DNA from 3 places in the Pseudomonas sp. LG1E9 genome. Region 3 is predicted to be linked to each of the others. Evidence: riboswitches for the same ligand, from Rfam matches in the RefSeq annotation. Region 3 holds a riboswitch; each other region holds the start of a gene.

What was found. A riboswitch is a leader RNA that binds a small molecule or an ion and turns the genes downstream of it on or off. The one in region 3 is predicted to bind cobalamin.
Positions count from the first base shown of each region.
Region 1: another riboswitch for cobalamin. It lies ahead of cobW (cobalamin biosynthesis protein CobW); the one in region 3 lies ahead of DNK50_RS22185 (ABC transporter substrate-binding protein).
Region 2: another riboswitch for cobalamin. It lies ahead of cobO (cob(I)yrinic acid a,c-diamide adenosyltransferase); the one in region 3 lies ahead of DNK50_RS22185 (ABC transporter substrate-binding protein).

Region 1 is NZ_CP029983.1:3,393,384-3,400,509, forward strand. It holds gene cobM (precorrin-4 C(11)-methyltransferase) at 1-246, opposite strand, end outside; gene DNK50_RS15665 (cobalamin biosynthesis protein) at 316-708, opposite strand; gene DNK50_RS15670 (CbtA family protein) at 705-1,409, opposite strand; gene DNK50_RS15675 (CbtB-domain containing protein) at 1,421-1,609, opposite strand; cobalamin riboswitch at 1,705-1,911, opposite strand; cobalamin riboswitch at 1,954-2,155, shown strand; gene cobW (cobalamin biosynthesis protein CobW) at 2,248-3,309, shown strand; gene cobN (cobaltochelatase subunit CobN) at 3,313-7,074, shown strand; gene DNK50_RS15690 (ATP-binding protein) at 7,074-7,126, shown strand, end outside.
Region 2 is NZ_CP029983.1:5,144,463-5,151,588, reverse strand. It holds gene DNK50_RS23555 (DUF2066 domain-containing protein) at 1-756, shown strand, start outside; gene DNK50_RS23550 (AI-2E family transporter) at 792-1,865, shown strand; gene hda (DnaA regulatory inactivator Hda) at 2,069-2,773, shown strand; gene DNK50_RS23540 (C40 family peptidase) at 2,987-3,631, shown strand; gene DNK50_RS23535 (C40 family peptidase) at 3,776-4,312, shown strand; cobalamin riboswitch at 4,360-4,613, shown strand; gene cobO (cob(I)yrinic acid a,c-diamide adenosyltransferase) at 4,692-5,303, shown strand; gene DNK50_RS23525 (cobyrinate a,c-diamide synthase) at 5,300-6,664, shown strand; gene bluB (5,6-dimethylbenzimidazole synthase) at 6,661-7,126, shown strand, end outside.
Region 3 is NZ_CP029983.1:4,851,223-4,858,348, reverse strand. It holds gene DNK50_RS22200 (LysR family transcriptional regulator) at 1-310, shown strand, start outside; gene DNK50_RS22195 (ABC transporter ATP-binding protein) at 792-1,556, opposite strand; gene DNK50_RS22190 (iron ABC transporter permease) at 1,553-2,569, opposite strand; gene DNK50_RS22185 (ABC transporter substrate-binding protein) at 2,566-3,576, opposite strand; cobalamin riboswitch at 3,691-3,885, opposite strand; gene DNK50_RS22180 (DNA/RNA non-specific endonuclease) at 3,923-4,852, opposite strand; gene DNK50_RS22175 (M4 family metallopeptidase) at 4,986-6,050, shown strand; gene DNK50_RS22170 (protealysin inhibitor emfourin) at 6,079-6,384, shown strand; gene DNK50_RS22165 (aldehyde dehydrogenase family protein) at 6,396-7,126, opposite strand, start outside.

The DNA of each region.
Region 1 (7,126 bases), 1.5 Mb from region 3:
ATCACCGGAGTGTACGCGCGCGACGTCCTGGCCTTTGGCGTGGGCAGTCTTGATCAGGTCGATGATCTGCTCCAGGTGCAGTTCGGCGCTGTTCACCACCTGTTCTGCCTGATGCCCCTCCAGGACCGCAGCGGGCACCAGCGAACCGGCGTAAATGATCACCGGGCAACTACGGATCAGCCGCTGGCCTTTGACGGTGATCAATTCCGGGTCGCCGGGGCCTGCGCCGATGAAGTAGACGGTCATTGGGGAGTTCCTGTCAAAAACGGGCGAGCATGAAGATTGCTCATGATCGGGGAGGGCGATTATCGGGGTTTAACCGGCGCAGGCCAACGCAAAGGTGGCTTGGGCGGTTTTTTTGCGGGTGATGAGCAACCGGGCAGGCGCGCCGCAGAGCTGTTCCGCAAGGGCCAGGGCGGCGCTTTCGGCGATGCCGTAACAGCCCGTATGGGCGAACGCGACGGCGGACTTGTGGCTGAGTCGGTCTGCATAAGCGGCCAGTTGCTCGGCGCTGAAGCATTGCAAAGGCAGATTCAACTGCCGCGCCAGCGCCAGCAAGCCTGGCTCGTCCTGTTTGCGGTCGATGCTGGCCAGTGCGGTGATGCTGTGGCGATCAATCCCGCCCTCGGCGAGGGCGGTATCCAACAGCGCCAGCAGGGCGTGAGCCGCACAACCGCGCTGGCAACCCAGGCCGACCACGTAGGTCATGCCGAGTATTGATCGTCGCGGTTGCGGCGGAACAGCCAGGCGCTGATCAGGCCCAGGGCCAGCCAGAACGCCCCGTTGGTCAGTTGCGAGGCGATTTTGAACTGCGCTTCCAGGGCTTGCGGCGCGAGCATCGCATGCACTTCCGGTTGCGGCGCGCCGATCACGTGCGGTACCGCAAGGATGGCAGCGCCGAGCACTTTGAGCAGCCAGTTGCGGCCGAACACGATGAGCGCAATCCCGGCAGCGGTGGAGGCCGCAGTGCCGATCCACCACGTCTGGCGCAGCGCCAGATCAGCGGCTGCCGTGCCCGGCAACTCGGGCGGCAGGCCCATCGTCGGCGCCAGCACAAAGGTTGCGTAACCGGCCAAACCCCACAGCAGGCCTTGTGCCGTGCGGGTGGGCGCACGCAAGGTGTAGAGGCCGGCCAACATCAGCGCGAAACCGACCGCTACCACCAGGTTGCCACCCGTAGTGGACAGCACGCGCTGCCAGCCGTCTTCCGGCTCCCAGGCTTCGGCATCGTGGGTGTGGGCAGCAGCGCCGGCGGCGTGTTCGTGCACCACTTCGGTGGCTGCAGGGGCTTTTTCAAAGGTTTCCGCCTGCAATATCAGCGGGGCGACCCAAAAGCTTTGCAGCAGGGTCAGCAGCAGGGCGGCCAGCAAGCCGGTGAACCCTGCGGTTTGCGCAATACGCTTGATCATGTCGGCAGGTCTCAGTGGCACGGGAACGCGGCGCTGTGGCGAGTATCGTGGGCAGCGTTGTGCACCGCCTCGATATGCGAGAAACCGGCGAAATACACCAGGCACGCGCCGAGAATCGACGCACCGATGGCGGCGGTCAGGCGTTGGCTCAGGGTAGAAGTGCTGCTGGCGGAGGGCGAAGTGCTGCTGATGATCGACATGGCGCGTCCCTTTCAGGTGTCTGGGTGAAACGAGCGCATGAAAACCCCGCGAGCCAGGCACGCAGGGTTCCGAACAGCGCCCGCCCACCGCGGGTTTGTTATCTGATTTTGCGGGCCGGTCTCCGGGCTTGCGAGGGACACTGGGTCTATAAAGCATCGCCTTCCCATGCCGTACTGGCACAGTGGATCTGACGCTTCACTCGCTTACCGTTGCGGGGGCAGCACCGGACTGGTCATGGCGTGCATGATTTACCGGTTTCCCGTTTCACCCCGTGAGGGGCACCCGAAACAAGATGTGTAGGAGAGCATGGGCGGGGGACGGTAGTCAAATGCGGCAAGCCCCTGTAGCCTTGCACCTTCGAGGTTCTTCGGCCCAGGCCGAAGCTAAGAAGGGAACGCGGTTCAAGCCGCGGCTGCCCCCGCAACTGTGAAGGGTTCATCCGACTGCCACGCCACTGCCATCAACGGCGGGAAGGCGCAGCCGGCGCCGGTCTCGCGACCCGCAAGCCCCAAGCCAGGAGACCTGCCTCGCAACCGATTTTCCAATTCAACCGGGCGGGGTGATCCGGTGACGAAATCCGCTTCTGCGCCATGCCGCAGGGCCTATCGTCCCGTATGCCCGCCCCCAAGGGCATCCGATGAAAACACTGGCCAAACTTCCCGTCACCATCGTTACCGGCTTCCTCGGCTCGGGCAAAACCACCTTGCTGCGCCATATGCTCGACAACGCCCAGGGTCGTCGCATCGCCGTGATCGTCAATGAGTTCGGCGAGCTGGGTATTGATGGTGAAATCCTCAAGCAGTGCTCCATTGGTTGCACCGAAGAAGAAGCCAACGGCCGTGTCTACGAACTGGCCAACGGCTGCCTGTGCTGCACCGTTCAGGAAGAATTCTTCCCGGTGATGCGCGAATTGGTCGCCCGTCGCGGCGACCTTGACCATATCCTTATCGAAACCTCGGGCCTGGCCCTGCCAAAACCACTGGTACAAGCCTTCCAGTGGCCGGAAATCCGCAGCGCCTGCACGGTAGACGCGGTGATTACCGTGGTCGACAGCCCGGCCGTGGCCGCTGGCACCTTCGCTGCGTTCCCCGATCAAGTGGACGCCCAGCGCAAGCTCGACCCGAACCTGGACCACGAGTCGCCGCTGCACGAGCTGTTCGCCGACCAACTGGCCAGCGCCGACCTGGTGATCCTCAACAAGTCCGATCTGATCAGCCCGCAAGACCTGGCCCGTGTGCGCCTGGAAGTCGCCGAAGAGCTGCCGCCAGCCGTGAAGATCATCGAAGCCAGCAGCGGTCGCGTACCCCTGGACGTGCTGATTGGCCTGGGTGCTGGGTCCGAAGAGCACATCGACGGTCGTCACAGCCATCACGATCACCACCACGAAGGTGAAGACGACCACGATCACGATGCGTTTGACTCCATCTCCATCGACCTGCCTCAAGCCGATGAAGCGCTGCTGCTCGACGCCTTGACCCAGCTGGTGGTGCAGCACGGCATCCTGCGCGTCAAAGGCTTCGCCGCGATCCCGAACAAACCGATGCGCCTGCTGATCCAGGGCGTGGGCACCCGTTTCGACAAACACTTCGACCGCGCCTGGACGGCCGATGAAGCCCGCATTACGCGCCTGGTGCTGATCGGCCAGGACCTCGACGCGGCCGGCCTCGAAGCGCAATTGCGCGCCGCGCTCAGCGTTTAACCCATGCACCTGCTCAGGACTCAGCCCGGTGGTTTCGTCGCGGACGACAATATTGCCGACCTTGGCCAAACGCCCGCCGAGCTGGTGATCCTGTGCAGCGGTGATTCCAGCCTGGCATTGTTGGCCGAAGCGGCCCAGCAGTTACCCGACGACTACCCCAGCCTGCGCCTGGCCAACCCGATGCAAGTGCAGAACCATGCCTCGGTCGACCTGTATGTCGATGAGGTGCTGCGCCACGCCAAGGTCATCCTGATTTCCCTGCACGGGGGCATCGGTTATTGGCGCTACGGCATCGAACGCTTGGTGGAGTTGGCCGAGCGCGGCGTGCAGTTGATTCTGGTGCCGGGAGATGATCGCCCGGATCCGGAGCTCAGCGGCCTCAGTACCGTCGGCGTCGAGGTTCGGGATCGCCTGTGGCAGTTTCTGCGTCAGGGCGGGCTGGCCAATGCGCTGGATTTCTATCGCTGCCTGGCCAGTGGCTATCTGGACCGCGATTACCCGTGGGCCGAACCGCAAGCCCTGGCGCGCACGGCGATCTATCACCCCCATAAAGCCAATGCCCGGCTCGACGACTGGCAGGCGGATTGGCACGCCGAGCAACCTGTCGCGGCCGTGCTGTTCTACCGCTCGCACTTGCAGGCGGCCAATACCGGTTTTATCGACGTGTTCTGCCAGCGCTTGCAGGCGGCGGGCCTCAATCCGTTGCCGATGGCGGTGGCCAGCCTGAAAGAGCCCGGCTGCCTCGCGGCGGTCGAGGACTGGTTGGATGAAGCGCAGGCCTCGGTGATTCTGAATACCACCGGTTTTGCCCAATCCAGCCCCGAAGCCCCGCATTTGCGCCCGTTTCGCCGCAATATCCCGGTGATCCAGGCGATTTGCGCCCAGGACAACCAGCCCGGCTGGGAGGCCAGCGAACAAGGCCTTGGCCCACGTGATCTGGCGATGCACATTGCCTTGCCGGAGCTGGACGGCCGCATTATCAGCCGGCCGATCAGCTTCAAGGACCTGGCCTGGCGCAGCGAACGCAGCCAGTCGGATGTGGTGTGCTACCGCGCAGCACCCGAGCGCATGGATTTTGTCGCTGAGTTGGCGCGGCGCTGGGTCGAACTGGCGCGAGTGCCGAATGGGGATAAACGCATCGCGCTGATCCTGGCCAACTACCCGACCCGCGACGGCCGTATCGGCAATGGCGTCGGGCTGGATACCCCTGCGGCGGCGCTGAATATCCTGCTTGCGTTGCAGGCTGAAGGTTACCCGGTGCCGACGGCCCTGCCGGAAAGCGGCACCGCCTTGATCCACGAGTTGCTGGGCGGCGTCACTAACGACCTGGACAGCCTCGACCTGCGCCCGTGCCATCAAAGCCTCGGCCTGGATGACTACGAGGCGATGTTCAAGCGCCTGCCTGCTGCCAATCAACAGGCCGTGCTGGAGCGCTGGGGCACGCCCCACAACGATCCGATGTTCCGTGACGGCCGTCTGATGGTCGCCGGTCTACGCCTGGGCCTGACGTTCGTCGGTATCCAGCCGGCACGGGGTTACCAGGTGGACGCGAGTGCGGTGTACCACGACCCGGACCTGGTGCCGCCCCACGGCTACCTGGCGTTCTATTTCTGGTTGCGCCACACCTATGGCGCCCATGGCGTGATCCATGTGGGCAAGCACGGCAACCTGGAATGGCTGCCGGGCAAAGGCGTGGGCCTGTCGGAAAATTGCTGGCCTGATGCGTTGCTGGGGCCGCTGCCGAATATCTACCCGTTTATCGTCAACGACCCCGGTGAAGGCGCACAAGCCAAGCGCCGTACCCAGGCGGTGATCATCGATCACCTGATGCCGCCGCTGACCCGCGCCGAAACCTACGGCCCGCTACGTAACCTGGAGTTGTTGGCGGACGAATATTACGAAGCCCAACTGCTCGATCCACGCCGCGCCCGCGAGCTGCAAAAAGACATTCTCAAGCTGGTGCGTGAAGCCTGCATCGACCAGGAACTCGAACTGGATGGCGACGCCGATGCGGCGGTCTGGTTGCCACGCCTGGACACCTACCTGTGTGACTTGAAGGAATCGCAGATTCGCGACGGCCTGCATATCTTCGGCGAGTCGCCCCAAGGCCGCTTGCGCATCGACACCTTGCTGGCGTTGCTGCGCATCCCCCGTGGTGATGGCCGTGGCCCGCAATCGAGCCTGTTGCGCGTGCTGGCGAAGGCGTTTGAGCTGGGTTTCGACCCACTGGACTGTGCCCTGGCCGAACCGTGGACTGGACGCCGCCCGGCGGTGTTGCAGAGCATCGACACGCAGCTATGGCGCACCGCCGGTGACACCCGCGAGCGCCTGGAACTCTACGCGGCGCGACTGATCGATCAGGCGCTGGAAGGCCCGCTTGAGCAGTTGGAAGAACCCGGTTGGGAACACGTGAAAGCGGTTATCGAAAGCCTGCGTATTGTCGTAGCGCCACGCCTGGATGCCTGCGGTCCGGCGGAAATGCGCGGTTTGCTGGATGCCCTCAGCGGCCGCTTCGTACCGGCGGGGCCGAGTGGCGCGCCGAGTCGGGGTCGCCTGGATGTACTGCCCACCGGGCGCAACTTCTTCACCGTCGATGTGCGCAACCTGCCCACCACCACGGCGTGGCGCATCGGCTTCCAGTCGGCCAGCCTGATACTGGAGCGGCATCTGCAGGACCACGGCGATCATTTGCGCCAGTTGGGCCTCTCGGTATGGGGCACCGCCACCATGCGCACCGGCGGTGATGATATCGCCCAGGCCATGGCGCTGATGGGCGTGCGCCCAGTGTGGGCCACGGGCAGCCAGCGGGTGGACGACTTCGAGATCCTGCCGGTGAGCCTCTTGGACCGCCCGCGTGTGGATGTAACACTGCGGGTGTCCGGGTTCTTCCGCGATGCGTTTGCCAACCTGATCCGCCTGTTCGATGCGGCGGTTCAAGCGGTCGCGGCCCTCGACGAGCCCGACGATATGAACCCGCTGGCGGCCAAGGTGCGCAGTGAGCGCGCCGCGTTGCTGGCGTCTGGCCTGGACGCAGAAACCGCCGCCAGGCAAGCCGGCTGGCGGATCTTCGGCGCCAAGCCCGGTGCCTACGGCGCGGGCGTGCAGGGCGCGATTGATGGTCGCCTGTGGCAAAGCCGCGAGGACCTTGCCGAGGTTTACCTCAACTGGGGCGGCTACGCCTATGGCGGCGCCGATGAAGGCACCGCTGCCCGAGAGCAGTTCGCCCAGCGCCTGAGTCAGGTGCAGGCCGTGCTGCAAAACCAGGACAACCGTGAGCACGATCTGCTCGACTCCAACGATTACTACCAATTCCAGGGCGGCATGCTTGCCGCTGTGGAAACCCTGAGCGGCGACAAGGCTGCCAGCTATCACGGCGATCACAGCCAACCGGACTTGCCGAAGATCCGTACCTTGAAAGAGGAACTGAACCGAGTAATCCGTTCTCGCGCCGCCAACCCCAAGTGGATCGACGGCGTGAAGCGTCACGGCTATAAAGGTGCGTTTGAAATGGCCGCGACGGTGGACAATCTGTTCGCTTTCGACGCCACCACGTCGCTGATCGACGACCATCAATACGCCTTGCTCGCCGACGCCTACCTGCTCGACCCCGACACTCGGGACTTTGTGCAACAGCACAACCCCGCAGCGCTGCGCGACATGACCGAGCGCATGCTGGAGGCCCAGCAGCGTGGCTTGTGGCAAGAACCGGGGGCGTACCGCGAGGCGTTGGAAAACCTGTTGCTGGATATAGAAGAAGACAGCTGATGACTGATACCCCCCATTTCCCGCTGTCCGCCGTGGTCGGCGCCGACGCCTT
Region 2 (7,126 bases), 290 kb from region 3:
GACTTCGACCCCGTCACCACTGACCGTGCGCTGCGTGATGCGGGCCTGTCGATCTGGGGTAGCAATCGGCCGTCGATCCTCGGCTGGTGGCTGAACGATTCCACCGAAGGCAGCAGTCTGGTGGGGGATGGCCAGACCGTTGCCCAGGCGCTGCGGCGTGCCGCGCAACACCGTGGCTTGCCGTTGCGTCTGCCGCTGGGGGATCTGGATGAACAGGTCGTCGCCACGGCGCCGAACCTGGAGAGCGCTGACGCCACGCCGTTGCGCGCCGCGTCCGAGCGCTATGGCGCTGATGCCTTGCTCGCCGTGCACGCACGTCAGGAAGGCAATCAATGGCAGGCCAAATGGCGTCTCTGGCTGGGTGAGAAGAGCGATCAGGGCACTGTGCAGGGCGCCGACACCGGCGCGGTCGCCGATGCCGTGATGCTGGCGGTCAGTCAAAAACTGGCGCCGCGTTTTGCGGTCAAGCCGGGCGTGAGCACCGAACAATTGCTGGAGGTGCAGGGGATGACCCTGGAGCGTTATGCCGCGCTGGGTCATCTGCTGGAGCCGTTTGGTGGTCAGCCGCAGCTGGTTGATGGCAATCGCATTGTGTACCGGGTCAATGGCAGCGCCGATCAGTTGCGTACCCAGTTGAGCCTGGCCAAGTTGCAGGAGATTCCTGCGGGTGAGGCGCAGGCCGCGCAGCCGGTCGTTGAAGGCGCGCAACCGGCTGGCGCCCCTGAGCCTCAGGCACAACTGCGTTTTCGTTGGTAACAGTTCTTCCTTATATAGAAGCAATGGAGTGGTTTATGGCGGATACGCGTCGTTGGGTGTGGCTTGGCGGGATCGTCCTGCTGTGCGTTTTTGTGTTCTTGCTGCATTCGATCCTGACGCCGTTCCTGGTTGCGTTGTTGCTGGCCTATCTGTTCGATCCGGTGGTGGATCGCCTGGAAAAAGCCGGCCTGTCGCGGACCTTGGGCGTAGTGGCAGTGTTTGCGCTGTTCACCTTGATCATCACCGCGCTGGTGCTGGTGCTGGTGCCGATGCTGGCCAAACAACTGTTTCGCCTCTATGAGCTGGCGCCGCAGATGCTCGACTGGTTGCAGCACACGGCAATGCCGTGGGCCCAGGCCAAGTTGGGGCTATCGGACGGTTTCTGGAAGTTCGACAAGGTCAAGGCGGCGATCAGCGAGCATATGGGGCAAACCACCGATATCGTCGGTGTGATCCTCAGTCAGGCCACGGCGTCGAGCCTGGCATTGATCGGCTGGTTGACCAACCTGGTGCTGATTCCTGTGGTTGCGTTCTACCTGCTACGCGACTGGGACATCATGATGGCCAAGATTCGTAGCCTGCTGCCGCGTGATCGTGAGGAGCGCATCGTGTCCCTGGCCGGTGAATGCCATGAAGTGCTGGGTGCATTCGTGCGTGGCCAGTTGTTGGTGATGTTGGCCCTGGGGGTTATCTACGCCGCAGGCCTGATGGCCATCGGGCTGGAGCTGGGCCTGTTGATTGGCTTGATCGCTGGTCTGGCTGCCATTGTTCCTTATATGGGCTTTGTGATTGGTATCGGTGCGGCGCTGGTAGCTGGTCTGTTCCAATTTGGCGGCGACCTGTACCCGATGCTCGGGATTATTGCGGTGTTCATGGTCGGCCAGGCCCTTGAAGGCATGGTGCTGACGCCGTTGCTGGTGGGGGATCGGATCGGGCTGCACCCGGTTGCGGTGATCTTTGCGATCCTGGCGGGCGGCGAGCTGTTTGGCTTTACTGGCATCTTGCTGGCATTGCCTGTGGCCGCGGTGATCATGGTGCTGGTGCGCCATATGCACGATCTGTACAAGGATTCGGATGTGTACACGGGCGTCGAAGACCCCGACCTGTAACCGCTGCGTCACAAACCCGGCTCCGGCCGGGTTTGTTGTTTATGGGGTGGTGGCGTCAAACAATCCGCGTAAAACCGGCAAGTTAACGCAAACCTTTGATTTTGCTTGTGGTCTGCTGCATTGTGCACCCGGCGTCACGGGTATAAACTTTGCAAACTTTACACAGAGGCCACTAGCGGTTCGATGGGAGCCGTTCAGTCAGCATGAAACCGATTCAGCTGCCCTTAGGTGTGCGTCTGCGTGATGACGCCACCTTTATCAATTACTACCCAGGCGCCAATGCCGCTGCACTCGGCTATGTCGAGCGGCTCTGCGAAGCCGACGCCGGGTGGACTGAAAGCCTGATCTATCTGTGGGGCAAGCACGGCGTGGGGCGTACCCACCTGTTGCAGGCCGCTTGCCTGCGCTTCGAGCAGATCGGCGAGCCGGCGGTGTACCTGCCCTTGGCTGAGTTGATGGATCGCGGCATCGGCATCTTCGATAACCTTGAGCAATACGAACTGGTGTGCCTGGATGACCTTCAGGCGATTGCCGGCAAGGCCGATTGGGAAGAGGCGCTGTTTCATCTGTTCAACCGCTTGCGTGACAGCGGTCGGCGTTTGTTGATCGCTGCCTCCACCTCGCCGCGCGAGTTGCCCGTCAAGCTGGCTGACCTCAAGTCGCGCCTGACCCTGGCGCTGATCTTCCAGATGCGCCCGCTGTCCGACGAAGATAAATTGCGCGCCCTGCAATTGCGTGCCTCCCGTCGCGGCCTGCACCTCACCGACGAAGTCGGGCACTTTATCCTCACCCGTGGCACTCGCAGCATGAGTGCGCTGTTCGACTTGCTCGAACAGCTCGATCAGGCCTCCTTGCAGGCCCAGCGCAAGCTGACCATCCCGTTCCTCAAAGAAACCCTAGGCTGGTAGCCAGCCCTTTGTTTTCAAGGGTTTTGGCAAATTCCAGGCGTCAGAAAACCCGCGTTTGGGCCGGTTTGGCCACGCGAAAGGCGTCTATAGGGTGTTAAGGGCTTAGATGTCATAGTCCAAACAAGAAGTCACATAGATCACGATTGAATTTGCAAATCGATGTGATAGAGGGCATAGTCTCGGCTTCTTTACACATCAGCCACGGTCGTGCCCATGCTAAATCGCTTCGCACCCCTCGTGCCTCTCGCACTCGTTACCCTGTTGTTTGGTTGCGCCTCCCATCCTCAACAGGTGGTTGAGCAGCAAAAGCCTCAACAACATGCCCAGGCAAAATTCGTTGCAGCGCAGTCTTCCACTGTCTATCAGGAAGCTCTTTATAAAGAAGAGCAGGCAACCGAGAAAGAACTGGCCGACTTCTCCGGCAACAAGCCTTATCAGCTTCCAGTTCTGGCCGACAGCATCCTCGAACGTGGCATGTCCCTGATCGGTACCCGTTACCGTTTCGGCGGTACCTCTGAAGCCGGTTTCGATTGCAGCGGTTTCATCGGTTATCTGTTTCGTGAAGAGGCTGGCATGAACCTGCCACGCTCCACTCGCGAAATGATCAACGTGAAAGCACCGTTGGTCGCGCGCAACAACCTCAAGCCCGGTGATCTGCTTTTCTTCAGTACTGCAGGCCGTGGTCGTGTCAGCCACGCCGGTATCTACCTGGGCGATAACCAGTTCATCCACTCCAGCAGCCGTCGCAGTGGCGGTGTTCGAGTCGACAGCCTGGGCGACAGCTACTGGAGCAAAACCTTCATCGAAGCCAAGCGTGCACTCGCCATGGCCCCGACGACAGTTACCGCTAGCAAGTAAACTTAAAGTGATACTTGAAGTTTGACGTGTAAGCGCTAGAATCCCTGGACATTGTTGTAATCCGTTCGCGCGAGCTTTGCTTGCGCGTTCTGGTTTTCAGCGTTCGGCAGCGAAAGCCGCATCCAGACCAGGATTGTTTTGCACATGTCGACGTCAGCCCGCCTTGTTCTCCTCGTGTGCGCCGCGCTGCTCAGCGCTTGCGCCAGCCGTCCACCGCCCGCTCCTGTCGCGGTCAAGCCCAAGCCGGTGTTCAACTACTCCACCCAGAATTTCTCACCTGCTGCCGAAGACGTGCTCTTCCGTGCGCTGGGCCTGGTCGGCACGCCTTATCGCTGGGGCGGCAACACGCCGGACTCGGGCTTTGATTGCAGCGGCCTGATCGGCTTTGTGTTTCGCGACGCCGCCGGGATTTCCCTGCCGCGCACCACCCGCGAACTGATCGTGATGCGCGCCCAGGACGTGAGCGAGCAGAACCTGCAAACCGGCGACCTGCTGTTCTTCGCCACCGGCGGTGGTTCGCAGGTCAGTCATGCCGGGATCTACGTGGGCGAAGGCCGTTTTGTCCATGCGCCGCAAACCGGCGGTACGGTGAAGCTGGATACCTTGTCCAAGGCGTATTGGCAGAATGCCTACCTGAGCGCCAAGCGTGTGTTGCCGGGGAATCTGGCGCGCAATCCTTAAAAGCAGCTGCAAGCTTGAAGCTTGCAGCTAGCCCCTCAACCCACTAACCTTCGCCGCTTGTTCCAGGTGCTCTGTGACCCATGGGTCGACGGAGTGAAACAGGGAAGCCGGTGAGTGAGCGCGCTTGTACACAGCGCCGCCGCAATTCCGGCGCTGCCCCCGCAACGGTAAATGAGTCAAGACGCTGCTTTTGCCACTGTATCGCTCGCGATATGGGAAGGCGCAGCGTTGGCCTGTGTGCTCTCTATAAGAGCAGCGCCACTCATGAGCCCGGAGACCGGCCTGGATCATTCAACAGCATCACGGTGGGCGATGCTTGGCTGTCTGTTTTTTCTTTTTCCTGCCCGCCGTTTTTGTCCAGCCCCAACGGAGAGCTGCCATGACCTATACCCCCGACCGCGACGAACGCCACCTGGCGCGCATGCTGCGCAAAAAAGCCGTGATCGACGAGCGCATTGCCAATTCCCCCAACGAATGCGGCTTGCTGCTGGTACTTACCGGCAACGGCAAAGGCAAGAGCAGCTCGGCGTTTGGCATGCTCGCGCGCGCCATGGGCCATGGCATGCAGTGCGGCGTGGTGCAGTTCATCAAGGGGCGCAACAGCACAGGTGAAGAGTTGTTCTTCCGCCGCTTCCCCGAGCAAGTGCGCTTCCATGTCATGGGCGAAGGTTTTACCTGGGAAACCCAGGACCGCCAGCGCGATATCGCCGCCGCCGAAGCTGCCTGGGCGGTGTCCCGCGAGCTGCTGCAAGACCCAGCCATTGGCCTGGTGGTGCTGGACGAACTGAACATCGCCCTCAAGCACGGCTACCTCGACCTGGACCAAGTGCTCAGCGACCTGCAAGCCCGCCCGCCGATGCAACACGTGGTGGTCACCGGCCGTGGCGCCAAGCCGGAACTGATCGAGATGGGCGACACCGTCACCGAAATGGGCATGCTCAAGCACGCATTCCAGGCCGGTATCAAGGCACAGAAGGGCGTCGAACTTTGAATCAGCCCCGTCATTGCCCAGCCGTATTGATCGCCGCACCGGCGTCCGGCCAGGGCAAAACCACCGTCACCGCTGCGCTGGCGCGTTTGCACCGCAACCTGGGGCGCAAGGTGCGTGTGTTCAAATGCGGCCCGGACTTCCTCGATCCGATGATCCATGAGCGCGCCAGCGGTGCACCGGTGTATCAATTGGACATGTGGATGGTGGGTGAACAGGAAAGTCGCCGCCTGCTGTGGGAAGCAGCGGGGGAGGCCGACCTGATCCTGATCGAAGGCGTGATGGGCCTGTTCGACGGCACGCCCTCCAGCGCCGACCTGGCGCGCCACTTCGGCGTGCCGGTGCTGGGCGTGATTGATGGCACCGCCATGGCCCAGACCTTTGGGGCCCTGGCACTGGGCCTGGCGCGCTACCAGCCGGATCTGCCGTTCGCCGGCGTGCTGGCCAACCGCGTCGGCACGTTGCGCCATGCGCAGTTGCTTGAAGGCAGTCTCACCGAAGGCCTGCGCTGGTATGGCGCACTGTCCCGCGAGACCGGAATCGAGCTGCCGAGCCGTCATCTGGGTCTGGTGCAAGCCAGCGAACTGAATGACCTCGATGCACGGCTGGATGCCGCCGCCCAAGCCTTGGGCAGCAGTTGCGAAGTCGCCTTGCCGCCGCCCGTTACCTTCGCCGCGCCTGAAGTGATCGACGCCGAGCCGCTGTTGGCCGGTGTCCGCATTGCCGTGGCCCGCGACGAAGCCTTCGCCTTTACCTACGGCGCCAGCCTCGACCTGTTGCGGGCGATGGGCGCTGAACTGACGTTTTTCTCGCCGATCCATGACCACGCGTTGCCTGACGCCGACAGTCTCTATCTGCCCGGCGGCTACCCTGAATTGCACCACCAGGCGCTGTCTGAAAATACCCCGATGCTCGACGCCATTCGCGCGCACCACGCGGCGGGCAAGCCGTTGCTTGCTGAGTGCGGCGGCATGCTCTACCTGCTGGACTCGCTCACCGACGTCGATGGCCACCGCGCCGAACTGCTTGGCTTGTTGCAGGGTGATGCGGTGATGCAGAAAAAATTGGCGGCACTGGCCCTGCAAAGTGTCGACTTGCCGGAAGGCACATTGCGCGGGCATACCTATCACCATTCGTTGACCACGACCGCGTGGGAACCGATTGCTCGCGGCCTGAGCCCCAATGGAGGGCGCGGCGCCGAAGCGGTTTACCGACAAGGGCGCATGACGGCTTCCTACGTGCACTTTTACTTTCCGTCGAACCCGCTTGCGGTGGCCGCATTGTTTTTGCCTCTCACAGGGGAATGCATCCGAAATGTGGGAGGGGCGGTGCGACGATTCGACTTGCCCCCGATGAAGCCATGACCGACAACGCCTTCCCCGAGGCCGACCGCGATGCCGTCTACCGCGCTATCGCCGAGCGTCGCGACATGCGCCATTTCAGCGGCGGCACCGTCGCCCCAGAGTTGCTCCACCGCCTGCTCCAGGCCGCGCACCAGGCCCCGAGTGTGGGCCTGATGCAGCCGTGGCGTTTTATCCGCATCAGCAACCGTCACCTGCGCGGGGAGATCCAGCAACTGGTCGAAGAAGAACGTGTGCGTACCGCCGAGGCCCTCGGCGAGCGCTCCGACGAGTTTATGAAACTCAAGGTCGAGGGCATCAATGACTGTGCCGAAGTACTGGTGGCGGCGCTGATGGATGATCGCGAGCGCCATATCTTCGGCCGGCGCACCTTACCGGAAATGGACATGGCTTCGCTGTCCTGTGCGATCCAGAACCTGTGGCTGGCGGCCCGTGTGGAAGGCCTGGGCATGGGCTGGGTGTCGT
Region 3 (7,126 bases):
CATGCGCGGTTCAAGGGCGCATCAATGGGGCTTGGTGTCGGGTGTGGATAAGGTGGAAGTCGACGTAAGCGGGCGGTTTGAACTCAACAGCGTAGGCATGCTCCGGCGGCTGGCCGCATTGGACCTGGGCATTGCGCTGCTGCCTGAGGGCATTGCCGAACAGGATGTGGCCAGCGGCATACTGCGTAGAGTGTTGCCCGATTGGCATGGCACATCGGTGCCTGTCTATGCGCTCACCGAAACCCGCCTGCTGCCGGCGAAGACTCAACGGTTTATCGATTTTTTGCGCGACAGGCTGGAGGATGCGTGACAGGCCCGGTAACTTTCTGCACTACCAACGAATGGGTGAATGATGAATATTCAGACGGTCACCGTTGCCGAGATTCCGCCAGGGGTTTGAGATTGTGGATGTCGAGGACGATCCGGTGTGGTGCACGACGCCTATGCAGCGGTATTTATAGGGCTGTGGTGAGCGGGCCTGCTGTGGTCACAGGGATTGTTGTGGTCACCGGGCCTGTTGTGGTGAGCGGGCTTTTTGTGGTGAGCGGGCTTGCCCCGCGCTGGGCTGCGAAGCAGCCCCCAACCAAACGCTGAGGTTTTGCTGAAGAATCGTGGCGGTCTTATTGGGGCTGCTTCGCAGCCCAGCGCGGGGCAAGCCCGCTCACCACAGAGAGCTCACATACCACTAAGAACTCACCTGCCCCAAAGCACTCACATGTCACAAAGAACTCATGTGCCACAGCAGGCCAAGGTGCCACAAAGGACTCATCAGCCACAACAACCCTGGTGACTCAGTTGGAGCGCAACCGCAAGATCTGCGCCCCATCAAACGGGTCGGTCAGGTAATGTCCCTGCACCCCAAACGTGTCCTGCAAGCGTTGCGGCGTCAGCACCTGCAGCGGTGTGCCCAACGCCACCAAACACCCGCGATCCAGCACGGCCAAGCGATCACAGGTCAGCGCCTGGTTAAGATCATGCAGCGCAATCAATGTCGTCACCGGCAACCCCTGCACGCCCTTCAGGATCGCCAGTTGATGCTGGATATCCAAGTGATTGGTCGGCTCATCCAGCAACAGGATCTGCGGCCGTTGCGCAAGGGCGCGGGCGATGTGCACGCGTTGGCGTTCGCCGCCGGAGAGGCTGCGCCAGGCGCGTTGGCTCAGGTGGGTGGCGTCGACGTCGTGCAGGGCCTGGACGACGATGGCGTTGTCGTCGCTGGACCACGGGCTCAGCGCCGACAGCCACGGCGTGCGGCCCAGCGCCACGGCGTCGAACACGCGGATGGCGTCGTCGGTGTCGGCTTGTTGCTCCACCACGGCCAACTGCTGCGCAATGGCGCGGCGCGAAAGGTCGCCCAGCCGCTCGCCGCCCAGCCGCACCTCACCTGACGCCGGTGTGCACAAGCCCGCCAGCAGTTTGAGCAAGGTGGATTTACCGGAGCCGTTCGGGCCGACAATCCCCAACGTCTCGCCCAACTGCACCTCCAGGTGAATGTCGCGCAGCAACTCGGCGTCGCGCACCTTGAAGCCCAGGCCGGTGCAACTGAGTACGCTCATCGTGCATTCCTCCGGCCGATCAGGATCAGCGCAAACACCGGCGCGCCGACCAAGGCGGTGACCACGCCCACCGGAATCACCTGGCCTTTGATCAAGGTGCGCGACAGCACATCCGCCGCGATCAAAAACAGTGCGCCGCCCAAGGCGCTGGCCGGCAGCAAACGCGAGTGCCCAGTGCCGAGCAGCAGGCGTACCGCGTGGGGGATCACCAGGCCGACAAAACCGATGGAGCCGACAATCGACACCATTACCGCCGTCACCAGTGCCGCGCAGCCCACCAGCACAAATTGCACGCGGCGTACCGGAATGCCAAGGGACGCCGCCGAGTCGCTGCCAAAGGTGAACGCATCCAGCGCACGCCGATGCCACAGGCACACCGCCAAGCCGGCCACTGCCACCGGCACCGCCAGCCACACCGACGGCCAGCGCACGCCGCTGAGGTTGCCCAGCAGCCAGAACATGATGCCGCGGGCCTGCTCGGAACTGGCCGACTTGGTGATCAGGAATGCGGTGAGCGCATTGAACAGCTGCGAACCGGCGATGCCTGCAAGGATGATCTGGCCGGTGCCGCTCATGGAGCTGCTGGCCCGCGCCAGCAGGATCACCAGGGCAAACGCCGCCATGGCGCCGACAAACGCGCCGGCCGACAGCGAAATCAACCCGCCGCCCACGCCCATCAGCGCGACCAATACCGCGCCGGTCGATGCGCCGGCGCTGATGCCCAGCAAGTAAGGGTCAGCCAGCGGGTTGCGCAGCAACGACTGCAAGATCACCCCGCAGGTGGCCAGCCCCGCACCGCACGCGGCGGCGACCAGGGCGCGGGTCAGGCGGTAGTTCCACACCACGCCTTCGTCGATGGGGTCGAGCAGGTAGCCGGCGTTCCACAGTTTGTTGGCGAGCACTTGCAGCACCACTTGCGGCTCGATGGCGGTTTCGCCGATGGCCACGCCGGCGAGTACGGCGATCAATAGCAGCGTCAGGGCGAGCAGGGTGCGGATCACGCTTTTATTCATTTGTGCAGGTCGTAGCCGTCGATGGCGCCAGCCAGTTGTTCAAGGCCATCGAACGTGCGGATGCTGGCCTGCAGCGCCAGGGCGTCGAGGATGATGATGCGGTTGTTTTTCACCGCGTCCATGTTGCGCGTGACCGGGTCGCTGCGCAGGAAGGCGAGTTTCTTTTCATGGTCATCGGCGGGGTAGCGGCGGCGGTCCATGCGGGCGATCACCAGGAAGGTCGGGTTGGCCTTGGCGATGGTTTCCCAGCCGACGGCGGGCCACTCTTCATCGGACTGCACCACGTTGTGCAGGCCGAGGGTTTCGAGCATGAATTCGGGGACGCCCTTGTGGCCGGCCACATACGGGTCGCTGGCCATCTCGGAGCTGGAGAACCACACCAGCGCGCTGGCGTGCTTGAGGCCCTTGCTCTGCACGGTGGCGACGGACTTGGCCAGGCGCGCCTTGAGGTCATCGTTGAGCTGTTGGCCGCGCGCCTGTACGTCGAAAATCTCGGCCAGCTGGCTGATGCTTTTGTAGATGGTCTCGATGCGGAACGGCTCCAGCCGCGTGCCGTCGGCGCCCACCAGGTTGTCCTTGCCTTCGCAGTCGGAGGGCAGCAGGTAGGTCGGGATCTTCAGTTCATGGAATTGCTCGCGGGTGCCCACCACACCTTGCGGGCCGACCACCCATTCCAGCTCGGCAGCCACCAGTTGCGGGCGCTTGGCGATCACGGCTTCGAAGCTCGGCTCGTTGTTGGCCAGGCGTTCGATCTTGTCGTTCTGCGCCTGGTACTGGGGCAGCACACGGTTGAACCACAGCGAGGTGCCGACCACTTTATCGCCGACGCCCAAGGCATACAGCATTTCGGTGGCGGCCTGGCCGATGGTCACGCTGCGCGCAGGAGCTTGCGGGAAGGTCACGGCATTGCCGCAGTTTTCGACCGTCAGCGGGTAGTGAGTGGGCGCCGCTTGGGCCAGGGCACAGAAACCCAGGCCGGTGATCAGGGCAATAACGCGTGGCAGCATCGGGCGATCTCCGTGTGAACCGTAGTTGAAACAGGGGCAGTACGGCTCGGAAATACGCCCTCGAACGCTGCCGGTCGGGCAGGCAAGGATGTCCTTCCCGGACACCCCGCCGGTTAGTGATTGTGCTGGGCCGGCAGGTCTCCTGACTGATGCGTCGTCGCCACGCTCCGACCTTCCCGGACGAGGTCCAGTGGCGTTAAGGAGCAGGCTCGGCACCTACAGTTGCGGGGGCAGTTTCGATTGGCGCCGCGGGCGGCGTTTCGAATTCCCTATTAGTCCCGTGGGGGAACCGGCGGCGGTATGGTAGTTGATTCAGCCTCGCAGAGGGAGGCTGAAGTTCAGTGGCTCACAGACGAATGTCTTGGGGGCCCTGGATCAGCGCTTCAATTCGCGTGCCGGTGGCGCGCTCTTCGTTGCTGAACCCGTCGTAGTCGGCCAGGTTGCCGAAACGGATGCCGGTCAATTGCTCGATCTGGATCACGCTGCGCTGGTAGGTCCGCAGTTGGCCAAATACCAGCTCAAGCTGACCCAATTCGCGGCTTTGGTCGATCATGTAGGCACTGGCCGACGGCTTGCCGTCGTCGCTGAGGTAGGCGACCACTTTCCAGAACGCCTTGGGGATTTTGACGCCCCGGTACACGCGGTCATCGTCGCCGAACACCGGCCCGGTAAACACCGTGGCCCGCGCTTTCCAGCGTTGCGTGTTGTCGAGGATGTAGTCTTCAAGCTCCAGCCAGGTCTTCTGGTTAAAGCCGCTCATCTGCGGTGAGCAGTTGGTGAAGTGGAACGTATCGAGGTTGGCGGTTTTTGCCTCGTCGCCCCAATTGGGATCCTGGCGCCGCACCAAGTGGCCGCGATCCAGGCCATTGCCGGCGTAGAGGTCTTCGCCTATCTGGGCGTCGGTGGGCAGGCGGCCGTCGTAGGCCCAGGTGTCGTTGCTGCGCACGATATCCACGTGTTTCCCGCCGTCGATATTGACGCCCACGTAGAGTGCCAGTCGTCGGGCGCGTGACATCGTGATGGAGAAATGCGTGTAGTCCAGGCGCTTTGGCTGCGCATCAGGCGCCAGGGCCTGCGCCACGGTGGGCCAGGGCACCTCGAAGCTACCGAGGAAATCGTCGGCGTACCCCTGGCGGTTTTTCAGGTCTTTGGCCGGGGTGACACGCGGCGTCGCGGCCCGGGCTTCCAACAGGGTTGGGCTGGCCGCGAGCAGCGGCCGCAGGTCGGCGAGCCGGGGGCGATAGGTCAGGTCGGCGTTGGCTTTACGTGCTGGCATCGGGCGGTCCTCACGGGGGTTGGATCAACATGACTGCAACATAGGTTGATGACAATTGATGTCGAGTCAAGCCATGGCGGCTATCCTGAAAACGGTCGTCCAGACGCTCACCCCTCGCAAAAGGAGCCAGCCAATGTGTGTTCGCCAGCCTCATCGCAATCCGATTTTTTGCCTGATCCCGCCGTACATGCTCGACCAGATCGCGCGCCACGGTGATAAAGCCCAGCGCGACGTCGCGTTGCGTACGCGGGCCAAGGACAGCACGTTCCGTTCGCTGCGCATGGTCGCGGTGCCCGCCAAGGGCCCCGCGCATATGGCCCTGGCCATCGGCGCCGAAAAACGCCGCTCGATCTACAGTGCCGAAGGCTCCGACAGCCTGCCTGGCAAGCTGATCCGCGCTGAAGGCCAGCCTGCCAGTGGTGATGCCGCAGTGGACGAAGCCTATGATGGGTTGGGCGCCACCTTCGACTTTTTCGACCAGGTGTTCGACCGCAACTCCATCGACGATGCCGGGATGGCGCTGGACGCCACCGTTCATTTTGGCCAGGACTACAACAATGCGTTCTGGAATTCGACGCAGATGGTGTTCGGGGACGGTGATGCGCAGTTGTTCAACCGCTTCACCGTGGCCCTGGACGTGATCGGCCATGAACTGGCCCACGGCGTGACTGAGGATGAGGCCAAGTTGATGTACTTCAATCAATCCGGTGCGTTGAACGAGTCGCTGTCGGATGTGTTCGGCTCACTCATCAAGCAGTACGCGTTGCAGCAAAAGGCCGAGGACGCCGACTGGCTGATCGGCAAAGGGTTGTTCACCAAGAAAATCAAAGGCACTGCCTTGCGCTCGATGAAGGCACCGGGCACCGCGTTTGATGACAAGCTGCTGGGCAAGGACCCGCAGCCGGGGCATATGGATGATTTTGTGCAAACCTATGACGACAATGGCGGCGTACATATCAATTCCGGGATTCCCAACCATGCGTTCTATCAGGTGGCGACGAAGATCGGTGGGTTTGCCTGGGAGCGGGCAGGGCGCATCTGGTATGACGCCCTGCGCGATGCACGGTTGCGGCCGAACTCGGGGTTCCTGCGTTTTGCGCGTATCACCTACGACGTCGCCGGTCGTTTGTACGGGGCGAACAAGGATGAGCAGAAGGCCGTCAAGGTAGGCTGGAAAGCCGTGGGCATCAACGTCTGACATGCCGCCAGGGCGGTGAGGAACAGCCATGCGAATTTCGATCAAGGAAAACGGCGGCCCGGCATTTTTTCCGGGCCTGGCGAAACCGAACAGTGTGGAGCTGGAGAAGCTGCCCGAGCCGCAACAGCAGGAGTTGCGGCAACTGATCGAAGCTTCAGACTTCTTCAAGTTGCCGCAAAGCACGGCGCCTGAGCCTGGCAAACCGGGCCAGGTGCATTACACCCTGACGGTCAGCGAGGGTGAGCGCGAGCACACAGTGTGTGTGCTCGCGCCGGTGAAGTCCCAGGCCCTGGATGGGTTGGTGCAGTGCGTGCGGCGGCATGTTCGCTGTTGAACCCCGAGGGGTTACTTGCGATCCAGCCATACCGTCTGCGCGTTGCAGAACTCGCGCACACCAAAGTGCGACAGCTCGCGGCCGAATCCACTTTTCTTCACGCCACCAAACGCCACCCGTGGGTCGGAGACGCTGAAGGCGTTGACAAAGATCCCGCCGGTTTCCAGTTGATTGGCGATGTCCCGCGCCTTCGCCGCGTCAGTGGTGAAGATGCTCGCGGTAAGGCCGAACTCGCTGTCGTTGGCCAGGGCCACGGCGTGGTCGGCGTCGCGGGCGGTGATGATCGAGGCTACCGGGCCGAACAGCTCCTGTTTGAACGAGGTCATCTGGTCGGTGACGTTGGCCAAAACGGTCGGCGCGTAGTAGTTGCCGTTGCCTGCGACTTTATCGCCACCCAGCAGCAGGGTCGCGCCTTCTTCCAGGGTGGCCTGGACCTGGCCGTGCAGCTCGTCGCGCAGGTCGAAACGGGCCATTGGGCCGATGTAGGTGGCCGCTGACGTCGGGTCGCCCATGACCAGGGCGCGGCTGGCTTCGACGAATTTGGTGGTGAAGGCTTCAACCACGCCTTCTTCGATGATCAGGCGCTTGGCGGCGGCGCAGACCTGGCCGCTGTTCTGGAAGCGGCCGATCAGCGCGGCCTGTACGGCGGCATCGAGGTCGGCGTCGTTGAGCACGATGAACGGGTCGGAGCCACCCAGTTCCAGCACGCATTTTTTCAGCGCGGCACCGGCCTGGGAGCCGA